One region of the Acidovorax sp. KKS102 genome, then DNA from elsewhere that is predicted to be linked to it. Evidence: predicted binding sites of a transcription regulator. Region 1 holds the regulator's gene; the other holds the start of a gene.
What was found. The regulator FliA, encoded in region 1, starts transcription of late flagellar genes. The targets are predictions, from matches to a motif close to CTAAAGTTTNNNNNNNNNNNGCCGNTA.

Region 1 (11,540 bases):
ACGCGTGCGTCAAGGTTGAGTACAGCGGTGATGCTAGAGGTGGCCTTGGCCTGGATGGGAGCCCCAGTTGGGAAGCTGAGAGCTTGAGCCTCGGAGGTGCTGAGTCCGGTGGTGGAATCCACCTTGAATCCCATTACCTGAGCACCTCCGGTGGTTACCAAGTCGCCTGCCTTATCCAGCTTGAAATTGCCAGCGCGTGTATAGGCGAACGATTCATCCGGCTGCTTCACCTTAAAAAAACCATTGCCGTTAATTGCCACATCGAGGTTGTTACCCGTTACGGTGACGTTGCCCTGTGAGAATTGCTGGGCTACCGCAGCTACTTCGACACCGATACCGTAGCTACTGCCACCAGCAGCTCCCATGGAGGAAGCCATCAAGTCAGCAAATTCCGCACGTGAGGCCTTGAAGCCTGTGGTGTTGGCATTGGCTATGTTGTGGCCAATGACGTCCAGGTTCTTGCTTGAGACGTTCAGGCCCGAAAGACCTTGTTGGAAACCCATGGTGGTACTCCTTAGATGAAACGGAAATTACAGAATGGCCTTGATGCCTGATTGGGCGGTCATGCCACCGCGAGAGAGTTGCATTTGTAAGGTGCCGTTCTCCATGCTGATGGCCGAAACGGTATCTGTCGTCAGGGCTGTAGACGCTACGGTGGCTTCACCATTAGTGGCAAGGACCTTGAAGCGCAGCGAGCTGTTGCCTTGGTATTGGGACGCATCCCACGCAAAGTTGTAGCGGCCCGCTGACAGCGAGCCCATATCGATCGTGCCCACCTCTTTGCCGGTGGAGTCGAGGACCTGAACCTTCACGCTGGCGGCAGAGCCTGCAAGGTCGAAGGCAGCAGTAGCCTTTTTGGTTTCACTGTCGAGCGCAAGATCGTCGCCTCCTACCAGTACCTTACGGCCCACCATGGAGCTGCCCTGCATCAGCTGCTGAGACGCGATTTGGCTGACCAGTCCTTTGACGGTTTCATTGAGCTGCTGAACACCCGTTACTGTGTTGATCTGCGCAATCTGCGAAGTCATCTGGGCGTTGTCCAAGGGGTTCATCGGATCCTGGTTGTTCAACTGCGCAACCAGCAGTTTCAAAAAGCGGTCTTGCGCGGCGGCGGGATCAGTGGATGCGTTGGCCTTTGTGCCGGAGGAGTCCGTCACCGTGGGGGCGTTGGTGGCACTGAGAATCATGGTGGTGTCCTTTTGAAGCAGGCGCTTGCCTTACTGGCCCATCTGCAGGGTCTTGAGGAGCAGCGACTTGGCCGTGTTCATGACCTCGACGTTGTTCTGGTACGAGCGCGAGGCGGAGATCATGTTGACCATCTCCTCCACGGCATTGACGTTGGAGTGGGTCACGTAGCCCTCGGCGTCCGCCGAGGGGTGGCTGGGATCGTGCACACGCCGGCCCGGCACGTTGCTTTCGCTGATGCCGCTGACCTTCACGCCCGCAGAGCTGTCGGCGCCCATGGGCGCTGTCTGGAACACCACTTGGCGTGCCTTATAGGCCTGACCGTCGGGACCGGCCACGGCATCCACGTTGGCCAGGTTGCTGGCCACCACGTTGAGCCGCTGCGACTGCGCGCTGATGGCGCTGCCGGACACATTGAAGATCGAGAACATGGACATGGGGTGGCTCGCTTTCTGAGCTGCTGGGCTGCGTGGTTATTGGCCCTGAATGGCGCTGAGCATGGTTTTGGCGTTGCCGTTGATGAACCGCAGCGTGGCTTCGTAGCGCACGGCGTTGTCCACGAAGTTGGCGCGCTCGCGGTCCAGGTCCACCGAGTTGTTGTCCAGGCTGGGCTGCGTCTGCACGGCGTAGCCGAGAGCGCCTTGCCGGTCGATGCTGGTGCTGGAATTCACGGTGGGCAGCGGAATGTGGTGCGGATCGGTGGTGCCGGCGGTTCCGTACGAGCCGCTGGTGGCCAGCCGCGTGATGGCCGCGCCGGGCGTGCCGGTGGCCGAAGATGTCACGCCCGTGGCCTCGCGCAGCGCATCGCCAAACTTGAAGTCCCGAGCCACATAGCCCGGCGTGTCGGCGTTGGCGATATTGCTGGCGATGGCGCGCTGGCGTTCACCGCGCAGCACCAGGGCGTTGCCGTGAAAATTCAGCTGGTTGGTCATCTTGTCAAGCATGTGTGCCTCACACCGTCGGTTGCAAAGTCGCCAGCCCGAGGGGCCTTTTTGGCGTTGCTTGATTATGGAAACCGCGCCTTTTTTCTAAAGCGCGAAGAAGTGGCAAATGGATGCGCAGTTCCGGGTTTTGCGTTCAAGGCGCGTGCCTATAGTTCTAGGGGTGAAATGGCCTCTGCCTTCCTCTGCGCACTGTGCGCGGGCAGTCTGGCCCGTCGATGCCCAAGGAGGCCCCCATGTCCACCCATTCCCTTTTGATGCATGCCCGCCACGGCGCTGTACTGCGCGGCGCGACCCGTTCGCCCCTGGTGGCCCGTGCCCGCGCTGTGCTGCGCATGCTGTGCTTGCTTGGGAGTGTGGCCGGGGTTCTGCTGGGTACTGCCGGTGTCGCTCATGCCCAGTCGGCGGCGGACCCTGCGGCAGACCTGGGCCCGCTCACCCAGCGCTGGCTGGACGATGCTTTGGCTCGCAACCAGTCCTCCGCACTGCCGCTGCGCATGGAAGTGAGTGTTGGCTCACTGGATTCGCGCCTGCGGCTGGCGCCCTGCGCGCGCGTTGAACCTTATCTCCCTGTGGGTGCTCGCCTGTGGGGCCGAACCCGACTGGGGCTGCGCTGTGTGGAAGGCGCGACCGCATGGAATGTGTTTTTACCCGTCACCATCAAAGCGTTTGGGCCCGCCTGGGTGCTGACGAACAATGTGGCGCCGGGCGCAGTATTGACTGCCAACGACGCCACCGAGGCCGAGGTGGATTGGGCGGCCGATGCCTCCCCCGTTCTGGCCAACCCCGATCTCTGGGTGGGTCAGACCGCCGCTCGCCAGCTCGTGGCGGGTCAGGCGGTGCGCCAGGCCATGGTGCGGGCCCCGCTGCTGTTCAAGGCGGGTGCGCAGGTCAAGGTGGTGGCCCAGGGGCCCGGCTATGCAGTCAGCTCGGCGGGACAGGCGTTGACGGCGGGCTCGGCTGGACAGACTGTGCGCGTACGCATGGAGAATGGGCGTATCGTGAGCGGAACTGTGAACGATTCTGGGACGGTGGACGTCACTCTGTGATGACGCACCGGTAATAAATGGCTAAAGTCCGGGCCAAATGGGTCGAAAACATTGCTACTGATGCCCCACATCCAACGGGGTGGTGGAGAGAGCGATGAAGATAGGTCAAACACCGGAACTGCCGGGCGGGTTGCCGCCGACGGGGCTTGCCAAGCAAGCCAAGGCTCCCGCCAGCGCTGCGGAAGGAGCCACGAAAGACGCACTGGTTGCGTCATCCGCCGGTGTGCCCGTCACTGTGTCCACCGCAGCCCGTGCGCTCAGCCCTACCACCCGCAGCACGGCAGATTTTGACGCAGGGAAGGTCAAGGCTGTGCGCGCTGCCATCGAGAAGGGTGAATTTTCGGTCGACGCGGAAGCCATTGCCGACAAATTGTTGTCCAACGCCCAGGAGATCCTGTCCCGCTCGCGGGGCTGATCGGCGTTTTGTTAGAGGGCGCAATCCGTCGCACAATGCGCCATGACTCTGGAAGAATCTCTCTTAGCTGTTGAACAGCGGATCGAACAAGTCTCCGCCGCACTTCTCGCGGCAGATCCCACCTCCCTGGAAAAACACAGTACGGCTTTGCGCGATGCAGCAGCGGATTTCTCGCGTGCGCTCGAACAAGCCGCAGCGCGTGGCATGCCGCTACCGGCTTCGCTGCAGAAGCGTGCGGATGCCATCCGCACCATGCTGACTTTGCACCGTGATAGCCTGGCCCGGTTGGCCGCCGTCACCGACCGCCAGGCCGCGGGCTTGTTGCCTCCGTCCAATGCAGCTTCTACCTACGGGGATGGCCTGGGCGCGCGCGGAGCTGCGCCAGGCGTGGCGCGCATTTACCGCTCTGCAGGCTGAGCACCAAAGACTTTTCTGAGGGAGGGGCGGGCCGGGGCGCAAGAAGTGCCCTCACAGCCATTCAGTCTGAATGCCTCGTATTGCCCGGCTTGTTGCCCGACGCGCGGACTCAGTGCGCCCGCATCTTGGCGCGCAGGCGGGCAATCGACTGGCTGTGCAACTGGCACACCCGAGACTCGGTCACGCCCAGCACGGCGGCAATTTCCTTGAGGTTCATGTCATGTTCGTAATACATGCCCATGATGTGCTGCTCGCGCTCCGGCAGGGTCTTGATGGCGTTGACCAGTGATGTCTTGAGCCGCTGATCGCGCAGCAGTTCCACCGGGTCGGCCGCGCTGTCGGCGACGTGGCGGTCCAGAAACCCGTCCTCGTCGTCGTTGCCATGCGTCATGTCTTCCAGGTACACCAGCTGGGTGCCCCGCACCTTGCCCAGCAGGTTTTGGTAGTCCGCCAGGCTCATGCCCATTTCGCCGGCTATTTCAGACTCCAGGGGGCTGCGGCCCAGCTTTTGCTCCAGCCGGTGCACGGCGTGCTCGATGTCTTTCTGGCTCTTGCGCGAACTGCGGCTCATCCAGTCACCCTCGCGCAACTCGTCGAGCATGGCACCCCGGATGCGCTGGGTGGCAAAGGTTTCAAACTGCACGCCCTGCGCGACCTCATAGCGCGACAGGGCTTCGGCCAGTCCCATCATGCCGACCTGGATCAAGTCATCCAGCTCGACGTTGGGAGGCAGCTTGGCGATCATGTGGTGCGCAATCCTCCGTACCAGCGGTACATGCTGGCGGATCATGGCATCGCGATCAAGCTGGCCTTTGGCGGTGTACATAGAGAGGGTGTTATGCACTGGTAGGGCGGGTATGCGATCTTGTTCTGGAGCCGCTTGGGGGTGCCATCGCCCGAACTTCATCCGCCTCGCGGGACTGGCGACTGGTCAGACCGTTGGGGGCAGTGCGGGTCAACGTGGGTACGTAGAGGTGCATCACAGGCTCTGGTCAGTGGCTCCGGACAAAATGCGCAGGCATGCCTGTCAAGTTGCTGGGTGTCAGCGCAGCCAGCGCTCCGTTCATGGTGCCCGCATTTTCCAGCAGTTGCAAGGCCAGACGCTGAAGATCCTGGGGGTTCTGCGTGGCAATGGTGGTGGTGCGGATGGGGCCACCCAGATGGCGTTCGGCGCAGGCCTGCAGGGTCATCAACTGGGACTGGGCCTTGCGGCGTTCGGTGGCCGTGTTGCTGTGCAGCAAGGCTGCCACCATGCAGGGCAAGCCCGTGTGCAGCGCGATCTGCTTGAGGCTCTTGTAGCTCGTCATCACCCCCGCTGCGCCGCTGCCCATGACCACCAGCGGCACCGTGGCCGTGTGGGTGAGCAGGGGCCCCAGGGTGGACGCCGGTGCGTGAATCACCATCAGGCCGTAGGTCCTGAAGTAGGGCAACAGGCTTTCCATGGGTGATCGGGCGGTGTCACCGGCCTTGCGGCTCAGGTGCTGCAGCCCCTTGGCCGCTGGAATCACGGCGAGGGAGGATGCGGTGGCGCCCAGGTTCAGGCTGGCACCGTCATTCCATGTGGCGTGTTGCAGCAGGTGCAGCAGCCCGGGGCTGTCGTCGGACTCCTGCGCCGTACCGTCGAGCACCACCACCGGGTAGCCCAGCCGCTGCAGGCTGGCGCAGATCTGCCATAGCGTTTCCAGGCCGCTCGCCGTGTTGCCCTGGCTGGCGACTGCCAGCAGCCGCAGCTCTGCCTGCGGGGTGAGGCTGTGCAGGCTGGCCGCCTGGTGAAAACCCAGATCAAGCATCGACCAGCCCCCCCTCCGTCACGGTGTCGGGAGAGTGCGAAAAAAAGAAGTTCAGGTCCGTGGCCTTGGGGTCGAAGGCCGACTTGGCGGGCGACCGCATGGAGGCGCTGATGAGCTGGTGGGCGTTGGCACGCTCCCAGTCCTCGGGCACGCGCTGGCCGTTGGTCACGCCGCGCAGCACCATCTGGTGGCGGATCAGTGCGTCGATGGCGGGGCCCAGCTTCACGGCCTCGTCCACCTTGGACAGGATGGCCTGTTGCGAGCCGTCGGTTTTGAAGGCGGTTAGCACGTCATCCAGCGTGTCGCCATGGCAGCCGGCGTTGAGCACCAGCAGGCGGTTCACATGGGGCAGGTCCAGCACATCCAGCATGTCGCGCTTGCGGGGGTCCCTGGGGGCCACGCCGGTGGTGTCGATCAACACCATCTTCTTGCCGCTGAGCAGGCCCAGCAGGTCTTGCAGCGCGGCGCGGTCGTGCGCCAGGTGGGCCACGATGCCCAGCATGCGCCCGTAAGTGCGCAGTTGTTCGTGCGCGCCCACACGGTAGGTGTCCAGCGTGATCAGCCCCACACTGCCAGGGCCGTGAATGCGGGCGCACATGGCAGCCAGCTTGGCGGTGGTGGTGGTCTTGCCCACACCCGTAGAGCCCACCATGGCGAAGATGCCGCCCTGTTCATAAAGGGGGGGATCGGTCTGGTCGGTCTTGAGGTTGCGTTCCAGCACCTCCATCAGCCAGCGGACCGATTCGCCCGCCGACAGGTCTTCGGGCATGCGTTCGAGCACGGCGCGGGCCAGCGACGGGGAGTATCCGGCACGGATCATCTTCAGCATCAGGTTGGACTGGATCGGGTTCTGGCGCGCCTGCCCCAGCCAGGCCAGCGTGTTGAAGCGGTCTTCGATCAGCTCCTTCATCGCATGCAGTTCGTTCATCACGCTCTGGTTGTTCGACTGGATCAGGTGGGCGCTGGGAGTCTCCTGCCGGCGGCGTGGTGGCTCGGGCGGAATGTCCATCGGAATGGTGCGCAGCGGGTTGTGGCGCGCCACGGAGGGGGCGGGCATGCGCTCGCGTTCGGGCTCCTGGTCGCGGCTGCGTTCAGACAGTGTCTGGGGCTCCGACGGGCCGTTCAGGGCCTCGTGGCGGCGGCGCAGCATGCGCTCGCGCACATAGTCCTGGAACGACAACGTGCTCATGGCCAGCTGTTCGGTGTCTTCCTCGACCGGGTTGCGGCCCAGGCCCGATGCTGCTGCCGGCTGGCTGGTGCGCGGTGGGGCGCTGCGCGGGGTGCTGGGTGCCAGAAGGGGCGCATTGGACGAAGAGGCGGGGGCACCACCGTCCAGAGCCGACAGCGTGTCTTCGGCCGTGGCCACCACTTCCACGCCGTTGGCCGTGGGGCGGTTGGACAGGATCAGCGTGCCGTCGCCAAAGGCCATGCGCGCCTTGGCCAGAGCCTCCCGGGAGGTGGGGGCGGTAAAGCGTTTGATGTTCATGCTGATGCACCTTTAAGGATCGGCCCAATACGGATGGTGTGGGTCTCTGGAATTTCACTGTGTGCCAGCACCTGCAGGCGGGGCGCCACGCGGCGCACCAGACGGGAGATGGCATTGCGGATCTGGTCGGGAACCAGCAGGCAGGCGGGCAGGCCCATCTCTTCCTGCTTGAGGGCCACTTCAGCGGCCTTCTGTGTGAGGATGTCGGCCACTCCGGGGTCGAGCGCAGGGCCCGCCGTGTTGCCCAGGGCCTGCACCAGAAGGCGCTCCAGGCCGGGTTCGATGGCGATGACGTTGAGCTCGCGGGTGGGGCCGTAGATCTGCTGGACGATGGCAGGCGAGAGCGCAATGCGCACGCGGCGGGCCAGCTCGACGGGGTCGGAGACCGCACCGGCATGCTCGGCCAGCGTCTCGATGATGGTGCGGATATCGCGGATGTGCACAGACTCTTCCAGCAGCAGCTGGAGGACCTTCTGGAACGTTGCGATGGAGACCATTTTGGGGACCACTTCTTCGATGAGCTTGGGGGCCAGCTTGGCCACGTGCTCCACCAGCTGCTGCGTTTCGGTGCGGCTGAGGAGCTTGGCGGCTTGCACTTGCATCAAGTGTGACAAATGGGTGGCCATCACGGTTTCGGAATCAACGACGGTAAAACCCGCCATTTGTGCGGCTTCCTTCTGCCGATCGTCGATCCAGTGTGCTGGCAGGCCAAAGGCGGGGTCGGTGGTGGCCGTGCCGATCAATGGGGTGGTGATGCCGCCTGGGTTGATGGCCAGGAACATGCCGGGGAAGGCTTCGCCTTCGCCCACCACCACGCCGCGCAGCGTGATGCGGTAGCCGCTGGGCTTGAGTTCGAGGTTGTCGCGCACATGCACTGCCGGGGGGAGGAAGCCCACTTCCTGCGCAAACTTGCGGCGCACGCCCTTGATGCGGGTGAGCAGGTCGCCCTGGCGGCTCTTGTCCACCAGGCTGATCAGGCGGTAGCCCAGCTCCAGGCCCAGCAGGTCCACGGGTTGCAGGTCGTCCCAGGTGGCTTCGCCGTCGGTGACCGGTGGCGGAGGGGCCTCGACGACGGGCGGTACCTTCTGGCGCTCGTACATCATCCAGGCGCCATATCCCAGCAGGCCGCCCATGGTCAGGAACACCACATGTGGCATGCCAGGAATCAGGCCCAGCAGGATCAGGATGCCGGCTGTGACACCCAGCACGCGGGGCGACATGAACAGCTGCTGCACGATCTGGCGGCCCATGTCGTGGTCCTTGCCCACGCGGGAGATCACCATGGCGGCGGCCACCGAGATCAGCAGGCCGGGAATCTGCGCTACCAGCGCATCACCAATGGCCAGCAGGATGTAGCTGTCGGCCGCCTGCTTGGCCGACAGGTCGTGCTGCAACACGCCAATCGTGAAGCCGCCAATGATGTTGATGAGCAGAATCAGAATGCCCGCCACGGCATCGCCGCGCACAAACTTGGAGGCGCCGTCCATGGAGCCGAAGAAGTTGGCTTCTTCCGCCACTTCGGCGCGGCGGCGCTTGGCTTCCTTCTCGTCGATCAAGCCAGCGTTCAGGTCGGCATCCACCGCCATCTGTTTGCCGGGCATGGCGTCCAGGGTGAAGCGGGCCGACACTTCGGCAATGCGCTCCGCACCCTTGGTGATCACCACGAAGTTGATCACCACAAGGATCGCAAACACGATCAGACCGACCGCGAAGTTGCCGCCGATCAGGAAGTGGCCGAAGGCCTCGATCACCGCACCGGCAGCACCGGGGCCCTGGTGGCCCTCGAGCAGCACCACGCGCGTCGAGGCCACGTTCAGCGACAGGCGCATCAGCGTCGTCAGCAGCAGCACCGAAGGGAAGGCCGCGAAGTCCAGGGGGCGCAGCATGTAGGCTGCGACCATCATCACCATCAGCGCAACGGCGATGTTGAGCGTGAAGAAGGCATCCAGCAGCCACGGCGGGATGGGCAGCACCATCAACGCCAGAATCGCCACCACCAGTAGGGGGGCCGACAGGCCCTGCAGGGCGCTGGCGTTGGTGCCCGCCCACTGCTGCAAAGACTTTACGGAGGTGTTCATACGGCAGCACCTTGCACCGCGGTGCGGTTCAGCGGATCGAGTTCAGGGGGCACAAAAGGCTCCACCAGGCTGTCGGGCATGCGGCCTTCGCCACGCAGCGCGGCCTTGAGGCGGTACACATACGCCAGCACCTGGGCCACGGCGGTGTAGAGCGTGGCGGGGATGGCCTGGTCCAGCTCGGCATGGGCATACAGCGCGCGGGCCAGCATGGGCGACTGCAGCACGGGCACGTTGTGCTCCCGGGCCACATCGCGGATCTTCATGGCGATGAGGTCGGTGCCGCGCGAGATCACCTGGGGCGCACTCATGGTCTTCTCGTCGTACTTGAGGGCCACCGCATAGTGGGTCGGGTTCATCACCACAAAATCGGCCTTGGGCACGGCGCTCACGCTGGCGCGGTCGGCAATTTCGCGCTGCTTCTGGCGGATGCGGCCCTTGATGTGGGGGTTGCCGTCCGACTCCTTGTGCTCCTGCTTGACTTCCTCGTGAGACATCTTCAGCCGCTCCTTGAAGAAGAACGCCTGCAAAGGCACGTCCACCAAAGCGGCCAGGAACACGACCAGCAACAACAGGCTCATGCCCGAAGTCAGCCAGTCGGCAATCTGGCGAAGGGCCATGGGGGAGGGCTGCAGCACCAGCATGGCAACGGTTTCGATGCTGTTGCCCAGGAACTTCCAGGCCACATAGGTCAGGATGACCGTCATCAGCACCATCTTGGCCACGTTGGCCATCTGCTGCTTGGAAAACAGGTTGGCCAGCCCCGAGATCGGGTTGAGGCGGCTGAACTGGGGGGTGATGGGCTTGGCGCTGAGGATCCAGCCGCCCGCTCCGATGGCGCTGATCAGGGCCGCCGCGCTGGTCAGCGTGGCGAACACTGTGCTCGCGATCACGCCCACGATGACCATGTCCTGCAGCCGCGACAGCATGGTGCCCGGCGCCATCACCGTGGCCGCATTGAACGCCAGCTGCTGGCTCATGGCCCACTGCATGCGGTCCATCAGCTGTGGGGCCAGCAGCAGCATGCATGCGGCGCCCGCGCCCAGAATGGCCAAGTGCGACAGGTCGCGCGAGCGTGCCCCTTGGCCGTCTTCGCGCGCTTTTTGCAGCTTGCGCTCTGACGCGGGGAGGCTTTTTTCTTGGCTGGATTCCATGATGGCATGACGGCTGGGGTCATGCCATTGTCGTGAGCGACCTGGAAATCTAAAGGTGGATAAGGGGGCTGCCGCCCCCTCTTTTCGGTGAGGCCCGGGGTGTTTTCAGTCGCTGGCGGGCGTCTGCCCGCTACGGCCGATGGTCATCAGCATTTTCAAAAATGATAGCGGCTAGGGCATATTGCACTAGCGCTTGAAGCACATTGGGCTGAAAACAGCGTGTCAGAAGCCCAGACTGGCCAGCAGATCGTCCACCTGGGACTGGTCGGTGACCACGTCGGGCGTGTTGTCCGGGTCCACCACCGGGCCTTGCAGGTGGGCCCGGCGGGCGGGCTCGGCGGGTACCTGGGCGTTGGGCGGGGCCGTCTGGATGAGCAGTTGCACCAGTTGCTCTTCAATGGTGGCTGCCAGATTCACCACGCGCGCAATCACCTGGCCGGTGAGGTCGTGAAAATCCTGGGCCATCATGATTTCCGTGAGGTGTGTGTCGGCCTCTTTGGTCACGCGCTCCACATCGGTCAGAAAGTTGAAGATCTCGCCCTTGGCCACAGCCGCCACCGGGTCCGCCACCAGCGAGTTGACGACTCGGCGCGTTTCCGCCGCAATGTAGTCGTGCTGCGCCTTGGCTTGCTCGACGCGGTTGAGCACCTTCTCGGCGGCCTCGCCCGTCAGCCGGGCGATGTATGACAGGCGGCTCTGGGCGTCGGGCAGTTCGCCCATGGAGCCGCGCAGCTTGTCGGCATACCCCAGTTCGTTGAGTGAATCGTGAAGCTGGCGGGTCAGCAGGCCAATCTTGTGGTGAACATCGGCTTCGGCGGCAGGCTGGCTGTTGTCCGGTGTGTCGTCCATGGTGTCATAGCCCCATCTTCTTCAGAATCAAGGTCACTTTCTCTTCCAGAGTTGCCTTGGTGAAGGGTTTGACGATGTAACCCGCAGCACCGCCCTGAGCGGCAGCAACGATGTCTTCCTTGCGGGCTTCGGCGGTCACCATCAGGACGGGCAGGTGCTTGAGCTTGTCGTCCTTCTTG
Region 2 (11,540 bases), 2.1 Mb from region 1:
CACGCTGCGTCCCAGCAGCGGCACCAGGCGCCCGGCCTTCACGTCCTGCAGCACCAGCGCGGCGCGGCCCATGGCGATGCCCTGGCCGGCCAATGCGGCGCCCAGTGCCAGTTGCGACAGGTTGAATTGCTGGCCGCCGGCCCAGGGCGGGGGCGTGGCGCCCCTTTGCGCAAACCAGTGCTGCCATTCCTCATAGGTGTCTGCACCATCCCAGGCGCTGCCGTCGTGCAGCAGCCAGTCTCCGTGCAGATCCTCGGGCGTGTTGATGGGCGGGTGCCGGGCCAGGAACTCGGGGCTGGCCACCGGAATGAGCCATTCGTCCAGGAACACGGTGGCGTTCAGGTCGCGGTAGCCGCCCAGGTCAAAGCGCACGGCGGCCTTCACGCCGTCGCGCACCATGCGGGTGCGGTCCAGCGTGTGGAACTCGCCAAACACGCGCAGCCCGGTGTGCGGGTGTTGGCGAAAGAAGTCGCCCAACCGGGGCGTGAGCCAGCTCATGGCAAACGAGGGAGAGCAGCTCAGCGTGGCGGTGGCGGCCTCGGCCGGTTGGCGCATCTGGGCCAGGGTGCTTTCGATGGCATCAAAGCTCTCGCGCAGCACCACGGCCAGCCATTTGCCCTCGGGCGTGGGCACCAGCGCGCGCGGGGTGCGCAAGAAGAGGGGGCGGCGCAGCCAGTCTTCAAGCTGCTTGACCTGCTGGCTCACGGCACCCTGGGTGATGCACAGCTCGGCCGCCGCCTTGGTAAAGCTGCCGTGGCGGGCCGCTGCATCAAAACTGCGCAGCCAAGCGAGCAGGGAAGGGGAGAGGCGAATATCCATTATTAATACTAATGTTTCGCTCAATATAAATGGTTTGTGATGGTGGCGTGACAGGCGAAGAATGAGGGCAACACTCTTCGAGACACAGATGCCATGACGACTGCCGAGACCCAACCTGCCTTGGATGCCTTGCTGGCTGCCCGTTTGCGCAATGCCCAGCCTGCTTTGTGGACCAACGCAGCCCGGGAGGTGCAGCCTGCCGCAGCGATGTCCGCATTGGGCAGGACTATTAGTCTGGATGATACGAAAGGGGCGGCGGCGCGTTTGGCGCGTTTTGCCGGGCTGCTGGCCCAGGTGTTCCCCGAGCTAGCCGCAACAGGTGGCGTGGTGGAGTCGCCCCTGCTGCCCGCTACGGCGCTGCAGCTCGCATTGGGCATGGCCGAGGGGCAAGGCCGACTGTTCATCAAGGCCGACCACAGCCTGCCCGTCGCCGGCTCCATCAAGGCCCGGGGTGGCATGCACGAGGTGCTGGAGTTTGCCGAGGGGCTGGCGCTGCAGCATGGGCTGGTGCAGCCCGGCGGTGACTACCGCGCGCTGGCGACGCCGCAGGCGCGCGAGGTGCTGGGCCGCTACCAGGTGGCGGTGGGTTCTACCGGCAACCTGGGCATGAGCATTGGTGTGGTGGCGTCGGCCCTGGGCTTTCAGGCCACGGTGCACATGTCGGCCGATGCCAAGGACTGGAAGAAAGACCGTCTGCGAAAGCGTGGTGTGCAGGTGGTGGAACACGCGGGCGACTACGAGCGCGCCGTGGCCGCAGGCCGTGCCGAGGCGGCCAGCAACCCGCTGTGCCACTTTGTGGACGACGAGCAATCGTTCTCGCTGCTGCTGGGCTACAGCGCGGCGGCGCTGCATCTACAAAAGCAACTGGCAGAGCAAGGTGTGGCGGTGGATGCCGAGCACCCGCTCATCGTCTACCTGCCGTGTGGTGTGGGCGGCGCGCCCGCAGGCATCACCTTTGGCCTGCGGCACGTGCTGGGGCCGCATGTGCACTGCTTCTTTGCGGAGCCGGTGCAGTCGCCATGCTTCATGGTGCAAATGATGGCCGATGCAACGCAAGGTGTGGGGCAGCACCCCTCGGTCTACGACTGGGGCCTGACCAACCGCACCGAGGCCGATGGCCTGGCCGTGCCGCGTGCATCGCTGCTGGCGGCCGAGCTGATGCGGCCGCTGCTGTCAGGCGTGTTCACCGTGGCCGACGACACCCTGTTTGCGCACCTGGTGCGGGTGCTGGACGCCTTGGGCGAGCGCATCGAGCCCTCGGCCGCCGCAGGCTTTAGCGGCCCAGCCATATTGACGGGCACCACCGCCGGGCAGGCCTGGCTGCGCAGCACGGGCATCGACGCGGTGTTGCCCCAGGCCACCCACCTGGTGTGGACCACGGGCGGCCTGCTGGTGCCCGATGCGCAGTACCAGGGCTTTGTACAGCGCGGGCGGGCCGTGCTGGCTGCGCAGGCCTGATGGCTGAGCACCTTCTTTTCTCTTCTTTCTCCTCACTTTCTTATCTGGAGCCACGCCATGAACCGCAAGCAACTGCTTTTGTCTGCCGCCGTCTGTGCCGTCCTGGGCGCCACTGCGTGGGCCCCGGCCATGGCGCAGGAGGCTGCCTTCCCCACCAAGCCGATCACGCTGGTGATTCCGTTCCCGCCCGGTGGTGCTACCGATGTACTGGGGCGGTTGATCGGCAAAAAGCTGGGCGACAAGCTGGGCCAGAGCGTGGTGATTGACAACCGCGCCGGTGCAGGCACGGTGATTGGTGCGACGTCGGTGGCGCGGGCAGCCCCCGATGGCTACACGCTGCTCATGAGCTCGGGCACCACCTTCACCGTCAATCCTGCGGTGCGCGCCAAGCTGCCCTACGACCCGGTCAAGAGCTTTGAGCCCATCGGCATCACGGGCCGCACGGGCTTGATCCTGCTGGCCAACAAGGATGTGCCTGCCAACGACCTGAAGCAGTTTGTGGCCCTGGTGAAGGCGGCTCCCGACAAGTATTCGTATGGCTCGTTCGGCACGGGCACCACGTCGCAGTTTGCGGGCGAGATGTTCTTCCACGCAGCGGGCCTCAAGATCCAGCATGTGCCCTACAAGGGCAGTGCGCCCGCCATGACCGACCTGCTCGGTGGGCAGATTCCGTTCACTGTCGATACCGTGTCGGCCGCGCTGCCGCAGCTCAAGGACGGCAAGATCAAGGCCATTGCGGTGACGTCTGGCAAGCGCTCGGCCCTGCTGCCCAAGGTGCCCACGCTGGCCGAGAGTGGCTACCCGGGCCTGGAGATGGACACCTGGCTGGCCATGGTGGCGCCGCGTGGGCTGCCACCGGCGGTGAAGTCGCGGCTGGAGCTGGCGCTGGCCCAGGTGGTGTCAGACCCCGAGACGCGTGACAAGATGATCGCGGTAGGGTTCGAGCCGTCCTATGCTTCGTCCAAGGTGTTGGCCGAGCTGATCGACAAGGAGTTGCCGCTGATGCGCGCCATTGCACAGCGTGCCGCCATCACCGCAGACTGAACCCGTGGGACCAGAACAAGGAGACAAGCCCGAGATGACCACCACAAACCCCCAAGCCCTGGTTGAGCTGACGGCCAACGAACTGCGCCACTGCATTGGCACGCGCGAGATTTCGCCGGTGGAGCTGCTCGACGCGTGCATTGAACGCATCGAGGCCGTGAACCCGCATGTGAATGCCGTCACCGCCACCTGCTACGACCGCGCCCGCACCGAGGCCAAGGCGGCCGAGCGGGCGGTGCTGCGCGGCGAGCCGCTGGGCCTGCTGCATGGCCTGCCCATGGGCGTGAAGGACCTGGAGGCCACGGCGGGCCTGCTGACCACCTACGGATCGCAGATCTACCGCGAACACATTCCGGCCGAGGACAACGTGCTGGTGGCACGCCTGCGCGCAGCGGGCGCCATCGTCACCGGCAAGACCAACATCCCCGAAATGGGTGCGGGCGCCAATTCGCGCAACACCGTGTGGGGTGCCACGGGCAACCCGTTCAACCCGAACCTGAACGCCGGGGGGTCGTCGGGCGGCTCGGCCGCTGCGCTGGCGTGCGACATGCTGCCGGTGTGCACGGGCTCGGACACGGGCGGGTCGCTGCGCATTCCGGCGTCCATTTGTGGTGTGGTGGGTTTCAGGCCCTCGCCCGGCGTGGTGCCCAGCTCGCGCAAGCTGCTGGGCTGGACGCCGATTTCGGTGGTTGGCCCCATGGGCCGCACGGTGGAAGAGGCCTGCCTGCAACTGGCCGCATCGGCGGGCATGTCGCCCGGCGACCCGCTGAGCTACCCGCTGGACCCGATGAGTTTCTTGCTGCCTGAAACCGTGGACCTGAGCCGCCTGCGCGTGGCCACCACCGAGGACTTTGGCGCCTGCGCTGTGGACAACGGCATCCGCGCCGTGTTCCGCAACAAGGTGCGAGCCATGAAGCACGTGTTTGCGCGTTGCGACGCCATCGACATCGATCTGGGCGATGTGCACCGCTGCTTTGACGTGCTGCGCGCCGAGGCCTTTGTGGCCAGCACGCGCGAGGCCTATGAGCGCGACCCCGCCAGCCTGGGCCCCAACACCCGCGCCAATTACGAAATGGGCGCCGCCATGACGCTGCTGGACAGCGCCTGGGCGCAGGCAGAGCAGACACGCATCCTGGCGCGGTTCCAGAAGTTGTACGAGGACTACGACATCATCCTCGCGCCCACCACGCCGGTATCGCCGTTTGCGTGGACCGAGCTGTTTGCCAGCCACATCAACGGCGAGCCGCAGGCCAACTATTACCGCTGGCTGGCGCTCACGTATGTGACCACGCTCACCACCCACCCGGCACTCAGCCTGCCGTGCGGGCTGGACGACGCCGGCATGCCGTTTGGCCTGCAGATCGTGGGGCGCTTCCGTGCCGACCGCCACACGCTGGGCGTGGGGCATGCGCTGGAGCAGGCGTTCAAGGGCATTGCCGGGCTGGCGCGCCCACGCCCTGACATGGCCAAGCTGATGCAGACGCGCGCCGAACCCGCGCTGACCTCCATCGTGACCGTGGCACCCGACCCCCGCGATGCCCGCAGCCTGCCGCGTGACGACCGTGCGGCATCGGCAGCGCAGGTGTCGGCCGTTTGAGCAGGAGGAGCAGATGCAAACCGTAGACACCATCGTCATCGGCGCGGGCATTGCCGGGGCCTCCGTGGCCTGGCAACTGGTACAGCCCGGCGCCGGAGGGCAGGGCGCCAGCGTGCTGCTGCTGGAGCGGGAATCGCAGCCCGGCTACCACACCACCGGCCGCTCGGCCGCGCTCTACATGGTGACCTATGGCACGCCCAACATCCAGGCGCTGACCCGGGCCAGCCGCGCGTTTTACGATGCGCCGCCGCCTGAGTTTGGCGCCGACCCCATCCTCTCGCCCCGGGGCGTGGTCTATGTGGCCGGGCCCGACCAGCTGGACTTGCTGAAACAAACCTACGAGGAAGCGCACGCCACCTCGCCCAATGTGCAGTGGGTGGGGCATGCCGAGCTGCTGGCGATGCTGCCTTGCATGAAGCCCGAGGCTGTGGCCGCAGGCATGAGCGAGCCCGAGGCGGCGGACATCGACGTGAACGCCCTGCACCAGGGCTACCTGCGCGGCCTGCGCCAGCGTGGCGGCCAGGTGCTGACCCACGCCGAGGTCACGGCCGTGCGTCGCGAAGGCACTGTGTGGCAGGTGACGCTGGCCGATGGGCGGGTGTTTGCCGCCCCCACCCTCGTCAACGCTGCGGGCGCCTGGGCCGATGTGGTGGCGGGCCTGGCAGGCGTGCCGCCGATCGGGCTGGAGCCACGCCGCCGCACGGCGTTCACCTTCCCCGTGCCAGAGGGCATGGACGCCACCCACTGGCCGGCCGTGATCGGCATCGACGAAAGCTTTTACTTCAAGCCCGATGCGGGGCAACTGCTGGGCTCACCGGCCAATGCGGACCCCACGCACCCGCACGATGTGGTACCCGAAGAGCTGGACGTGGCCACCGGGATCTATCACATCGAGGAAATGACCCGCTTCCAGATCCGCCGCCCGTCACACACCTGGGCCGGGCTGCGCTCGTTTGTGCCGGATGGCGACATGGTGATTGGCTGGGACAACCATGTGCCCGGCTTCTTCTGGCTGGCCGGGCAGGGCGGATATGGGATTCAGAGCGCGGCGGGCGCCTCGTTGCTGGCGCGGCAGCTGCTGCGCGGCGAGCCGCTGGCCGACGAGCTGGTGCGCGAGGGCGTGGGTGTGGAAGGGCTGTCGCCCGCGCGTTTGCGCTGAGCCGCCAGAGCCGAGAGAGAGGAGGGGGCTCAGCCCCTCAGGCGAACGTGTTGACGTTGGTCCCCAGCGTACCGCTGGTGGCCAGCTGAGGCTGGGGCATGGACTGCTGCATGGCGTCGATCATGGTGGCGGCCGATACTGCCTGCATGTCGAGCGCCTTTTTCAGCACCACCATGTTCAGGGCGTCGGACGTCTTGGCGCTGGCCAGGCTGGTAGCGGTGTTGACGATGCTGTTGGTCAGGGCGACGTCCATGGTGACTCCTTGGGGCAATGGTGGTTTATCGGCACTACAAAAGCGAGCTTGAGGGTTGTTACATGTGCAGGGGGCGGTGAAGCTGCGCTGTTCTGCATTGCCTTAGTCCAGCGCAGGCACCCCCAGGGCTGGGCAGGCGGCCAGGTCGGAGGTGCGGGCGTTCGGCAACTGTCGGGCTGCGTCGCGCAAGGCGGTGCGCAGGCCTTCTTCCAGCGTGGGGTGGTAGAACGGCATGCCCAAAAGATCATGCACGGTCAGCTGCTGCTGCACAGCCAGGGCCAGCAGGTGGGCGAGGTGCTCGCCATCGGGGGCGCACAACTCGGCACCCAGCAGGCGACCACTCGTATGGTCGGCATAAACGCACAGGCGTCCCTGGTTGCGCTGCGCGGTGCGGGCGCGGCCCTGGTTTGCGTAGCTTGCGGTGCCAGTGATGGTGCTGTGCGGGTCCATGTCGGCCACGCGCGGCCCCACCACCGCCACGTTGGGGTCGGCGAACACGATGGAGAGCAAGGTGCGGCGCCGAAAGCGCGTGGGCGTGGGGGCCAGTGCGTTCAGGCCCGCAATGTGACCCTCATCGGCCGCCTCGTGCAGTAACGGGGTGTGGGTGTTGGCGTCGCCCGCCAAAAACACCGGCAGGCCGCCAATCTGTTGGGTTTGCGGGTCTACGGTGGGCAAACCGCGCGCATCCAGGGGCACGCCCAGCGTCTCCAGGCCCAGGTGTTCGATGTTGGGCACTCGGCCCATCGCGGCGATGACCTGGTCCACCACCACACGGTTGGCGCCACTCGCCACCTCGATGCCTCCGGGCACCTCGCGCAGCTGCGCGTTAGCGCCCATGTGCAGCACCATGTCTTGTTTCAGCAGAGCGGCCAGTTCGGCATTGAGCGTGGGATCGCTCAGCCCGGCCAGCGTGTGGCCGGTGGTGAATGCCGCCACCTCAAGGCCCAGCCGCGCCAGGGCTTGCGACAGCTCCACCCCGATCGGTCCCATGCCGATCACTGCAACGCGGGGGCTGAGACTGGGTTGCTCGAACAAGGTGTCGGTGGTGAGCATGCGGTCGCCAAACGCCAGCCATTCATCGGGCACGCGGGGGCGTGACCCCGTGGCAATGATGATGCTGCGTGTGGCGTAAGCCGTGCCGTCGATGTCCACCGCACGTGGCCCCAGCAGCGTTGCACGCCCTGACCTCTGGGCGCTGCCCAGCCCGTCGGTGGCCTGGGTGGCGCCTGCCACGAAGTCATCGCGCAGTGCGCGCACGCGCTGCAGCACGGCAGGCAGGTCGGCGGTCAGAGCACTCGCGCCGCGCAGACCGAATTCCTCAAAAGTGTGGCGGCGGTGGAAGGCGTTGGCTGCCTCGATCAGCGCTTTGGACGGCATGCAGCCCACGCGGGCGCAGGTGGTGCCCCAGGGGCCTTCGTTCACGATGAGGTAGCGATCGGTGCGCTTGCGCACTTCACGCAAGGCGGCCAGACCCGCCGTGCCGGCGCCGATGATGATGGTGTCGAGCGGTTGGGGCATGGGGCTCTTTCGGAGTCGGAAAAGCCGGAGTGTGTAGCGTGAACGGCCCCAACGCTGTAGGCATGCACGCCGTTTTACGACGACGCTGTGGGGGGCTTGCCGGGGCGCTTCCCAACCCTTTGTATGAAGGCGTAGCCCGGGGTCAGGCCTCGACATCCGACCAGCCCACGCGGCCTTGCCCGTGGTCGTTGATGCGTTGCACAAAGGGTGCCGCTTGTGTCTGGGGCAGCCGCAGTTGCAAGGTGACCAGGGTGCCATGCTGCACATCCACCAGTTCGGCGCCTGCCGCCTCGATTTCTCGGCGCAGCAAGCCCTCCAGGGCATAGGGCACCTGGCATTGCAGGGTGGTCATGCGCTGCAGCGTGACCTTGGGGGCGGTGAGCAGCGCCTGGGCAATGGTGTCGGTGTAGGCGCGCACCAGGCCGCCCGCGCCCAGCTTGACCCCGCCAAAATAGCGCACCACAGTGGCCAGCACGCCTTCCAGGTCCTGGTGGCGCAGCACGTCCAGCATGGGGCGGCCGGCAGTGCCTCCGGGCTCGCCATCGTCCACTGCCGCCGACTGGCCGCCCGCCAGCAGGGCCCAGCAGATGTGGGCGGCGCCAGGGTGCTGCTTCCACAAGGCATCGACGGCGGCCTGGGCGCTGGCGCGGTCGGCCATGGGTTGCACGCAGCCGATGAAGCGGCTTTTCTTGATGATGAGTTCGCTGTGCGCCGGGGCGGCCAGAGTCTGGGGCATGGGGCAGCGAGTTTACGGCGAGCGCGTTGGGTGCTTGCATCGGGCTGTGTTTGACGGAAGTCACAGTCCTGACCCTGAAGGGTATGGATAGACACCAATCGTGCCGCGAATGTGCGTTCTGTCACACACACCTTAGGCGTGCGTTCCTACACTGCGGACTTGTTGCTGTGGCCTACGCTGTTGCTACGCATTTGAAAGCACCCGGGCCATCAGAAAAGGAACCGCCATGTTTGCCACTTCGCTCTCTGCACCTTTGCCTACCTCCCTCGCCAGCCATCTGTTTGGCCGTTTCATTGCTCCCCCCGGCTCCTCGGCAGCGAGCCCTGGTGCGGTGGCATCGGCCGGCGCAATGCCCAGCGCGATGGACGAGCAGGACGACGAAGCGATGCCGGATTTGGCTCAGCGCGTGCGGGAAATTGGCGAGTGGTGATACGGCGCCCTGCGTGATGTGACAAGCCACGCAGTGGACCGAATGTTTAGTCGGTGTTGTCCACGCCGCCTTGTTGATCTAGGTCGCGTGCCATGAGCACGCTGGTGTAGTTGGTCAAAGGGCGCCAGTCGCACTCGCCCACCACCCGGTAACCCCAGGATTCATACATTGCTATCAAAGCGGTAGCGGGTTGTGCAGTGTCCAAAGCCATCACTCGGGCGCCTGCCTTGCGGGCATAGTCCAGGGCATAGGCGTGCAACTGTTTGCCGTAGCCCCGGCCTTTGGCGTCGGGGGTGATGCAGAACTGGCACAAGGACCACACTGCGGGGTCGCGGTACAGGGGTACGGTGGACTCGGGTTGCGGCGGTCGCAGCGTGGCGGTGCCCACATAGTCGTCTCCATCCAGCATCACCAGCCCCGTGCCAGAAGCAAATCGCTTGGCTGTGTCTTCCACGGACTGGTGGGTGCCCCAGTAGCGCAGGCCCCGCTGCGCGTGGGGTGCGTATGCGGAGTGGATGAGGGCGGTCAGCCGAGCCAAGTCATCGGCGGCCGTGACGGGGCGAATCAAAAGCGGATCGGACAAAGTCATCGAGATGCTCCGTGGCCTCGCGTTGGGCGTTGCTGGTCAGGCAGCGGGTTGCGTAGCCTCATTCAAAGCTTCAGCTCCCAGGTTTCTCCCACCAATTGCTGACCAAAGCCTTCATAGGGCTCGGTCTTGACCAACTGAAAACCCCGTTGCGCATAGATACCGCGCGCCGCCGTCAGGCAGCTGTTGGTCCACAGCACCATCTTTTTGTAACCTTTTGCACGTGCAAAGGCAATGCACTCGTCGGTCAGGCGGGCGCCCAGGCCGAGGCCTCGCGCTTTGGGGCTGAGGATCAGCATGCGCAACTGTGCCGTGGTGGGCGATTTGCGCACCACAAATACGGAGCCCACGCGCTCGCCGTCCAGTTCGGCGATCCAGGCCTTCTCCCACGCGGGCTGAAACTTGCGCAGAAACTGCGCCGCGATGTCTGCCACCAAAGCCTCAAACCGGTTGTCCCAGCCATACTCGCGCCAATAGATCTCGCCATGCTGCTGCACCACCCAGCCCATGTCGCCGGGCAGGGGATCGCGCAGAACGGCGACGCGCGTGCCGTCCGCCGCGTTGGAGGGGGCGGACAGCAGGGTTTCGATCCGCTCCATGGCCTCCACCACCTCTTGGCGCCGCGCCGGGGGCAAGGGCGCGAGCAGTGCGGCGGCCTCGTCGCGCGAGCGCTGCTGCAGCGGCTCGAACACCTCGCGCCCAGCGGCGGTGAGCGTGACCAGGCTTTGCCGGGCGTCCTTGGCGCTGGCGTGGCGTTCTATCCACCCTGACTGTTCAAAACGCCGCAGTATCCGGCTCATGTACCCACCGTCCAGGCCCAGCTCCCGCGCGAGTTCGCTGGCCACGGGTGCCTCGCGGTGGGCCAGTTCATACAACACGCGCACATCGGTCAATGACAGCTTGCTGCCCAGGTATGGGTCCAGCACGCCAATGCGGCGGGTGATGAAGCGGTTGAAGCGGCGCACGGCCTTCACCGCGTTTGGGGGCACGGGGGTGGGGCCGGAAGGGGCGGGGGCAACGTTGCTCATGAATGCTTTTGTCAGTTAATTAATTGACAAAGGCAAGTATATGCTTGATGGTCATCAAACCTGTATCAGTGAGGGGCAAGGGCTACCAAGGGGACAAAAACCGTCTGCCAACGTAAAATCACGGGTTATCCACCACAGACGCGCCCTCCAAAGGCCCCCATCGCACCGGGGGCGGCCGCGACCCCCTTTGCATGAACGCCCCCGTTGACGTCTCCTTTTTTGCGCGCGCCGCAAAGCCCTTGACCAGCTACCGTCCGTACTGGGCCAAGCGCTTTGGCACGGCCCCGTTCCTGCCAATGAGCCGCGCCGAGATGGAGAAACTGGGCTGGGACAGCTGCGACATCATCCTGGTGACGGGCGACGCGTATGTGGACCACCCCAGCTTCGGCATGGCCGTGATCGGCCGCACGCTGGAAGCCCAGGGCTTTCGCGTGGGGATCATCGCCCAGCCTGACTGGCAGAGCGCCGAGCCCTTCAAGGTGCTGGGCAAGCCCAACCTGTTCTGGGGCGTGACGGCGGGCAACATGGATTCGATGATCAACCGGTACACCGCCGACCGGAAGATCCGCAGCGATGACGCCTACACCCCCGGCGACGTGGGCGGCAAGCGCCCCGACCGCGCCGCCATCGTCTACAGCCAGCGCTGCCGTGAGGCCTACAAAGACGTGCCCATCATCCTGGGCGGCATCGAAGGCAGCCTGCGCCGCATCGCCCACTACGACTACTGGAGCGACAAGGTGCGCCGCTCCATCGTGGTGGATAGCAAGTGCGACCTGCTGCTGTACGGCAATGCCGAGCGTGCGCTGGTCGAGGTGGCCCACCGCATTGCTGCGCGCGAGCCGGTCGAGAAAATCACCGATGTGCGCGGCACGGCTTTTGTGCGCCGCCCGGACGACGAAAGCGGCAAGGGTT

Region 2: the regulator FliA is predicted to act here: its motif matches at 6,357-6,383, upstream of C380_RS11215 (YjfB family protein).

The regions. Positions count from the first base shown of each region.
Region 1 covers NC_018708.1:4,551,943-4,563,482, reverse strand. The annotation lists gene C380_RS20895 (flagellar hook protein FlgE) at 1-503, opposite strand, end outside; gene C380_RS20890 (flagellar hook assembly protein FlgD) at 531-1,187, opposite strand; gene flgC (flagellar basal body rod protein FlgC) at 1,218-1,622, opposite strand; gene flgB (flagellar basal body rod protein FlgB) at 1,659-2,129, opposite strand; gene flgA (flagellar basal body P-ring formation chaperone FlgA) at 2,363-3,175, shown strand; gene flgM (flagellar biosynthesis anti-sigma factor FlgM) at 3,270-3,590, shown strand; gene C380_RS20865 (hypothetical protein) at 3,633-4,007, shown strand; gene C380_RS20860 (RNA polymerase sigma factor FliA) at 4,117-4,833, opposite strand; gene C380_RS20855 (hypothetical protein) at 5,000-5,797, opposite strand; gene flhF (flagellar biosynthesis protein FlhF) at 5,790-7,283, opposite strand; gene flhA (flagellar biosynthesis protein FlhA) at 7,280-9,361, opposite strand; gene C380_RS20840 (flagellar biosynthesis protein FlhB) at 9,358-10,512, opposite strand; gene C380_RS20835 (protein phosphatase CheZ) at 10,735-11,361, opposite strand; gene cheY (chemotaxis response regulator CheY) at 11,366-11,540, opposite strand, start outside.
Region 2 covers NC_018708.1:2,438,962-2,450,501, forward strand. The annotation lists gene C380_RS11190 (LysR substrate-binding domain-containing protein) at 1-819, opposite strand, end outside; gene C380_RS11195 (D-serine ammonia-lyase) at 913-2,277, shown strand; gene C380_RS11200 (tripartite tricarboxylate transporter substrate binding protein) at 2,335-3,321, shown strand; gene C380_RS11205 (amidase) at 3,356-4,918, shown strand; gene C380_RS11210 (FAD-binding oxidoreductase) at 4,932-6,077, shown strand; gene C380_RS11215 (YjfB family protein) at 6,115-6,330, opposite strand; gene C380_RS11220 (dihydrolipoyl dehydrogenase) at 6,433-7,848, opposite strand; gene C380_RS11225 (YigZ family protein) at 7,991-8,584, opposite strand; gene C380_RS11230 (hypothetical protein) at 8,811-9,014, shown strand; gene C380_RS11235 (GNAT family N-acetyltransferase) at 9,061-9,603, opposite strand; gene C380_RS11240 (bifunctional helix-turn-helix transcriptional regulator/GNAT family N-acetyltransferase) at 9,666-10,628, opposite strand; gene C380_RS11245 (YgiQ family radical SAM protein) at 10,820-11,540, shown strand, end outside.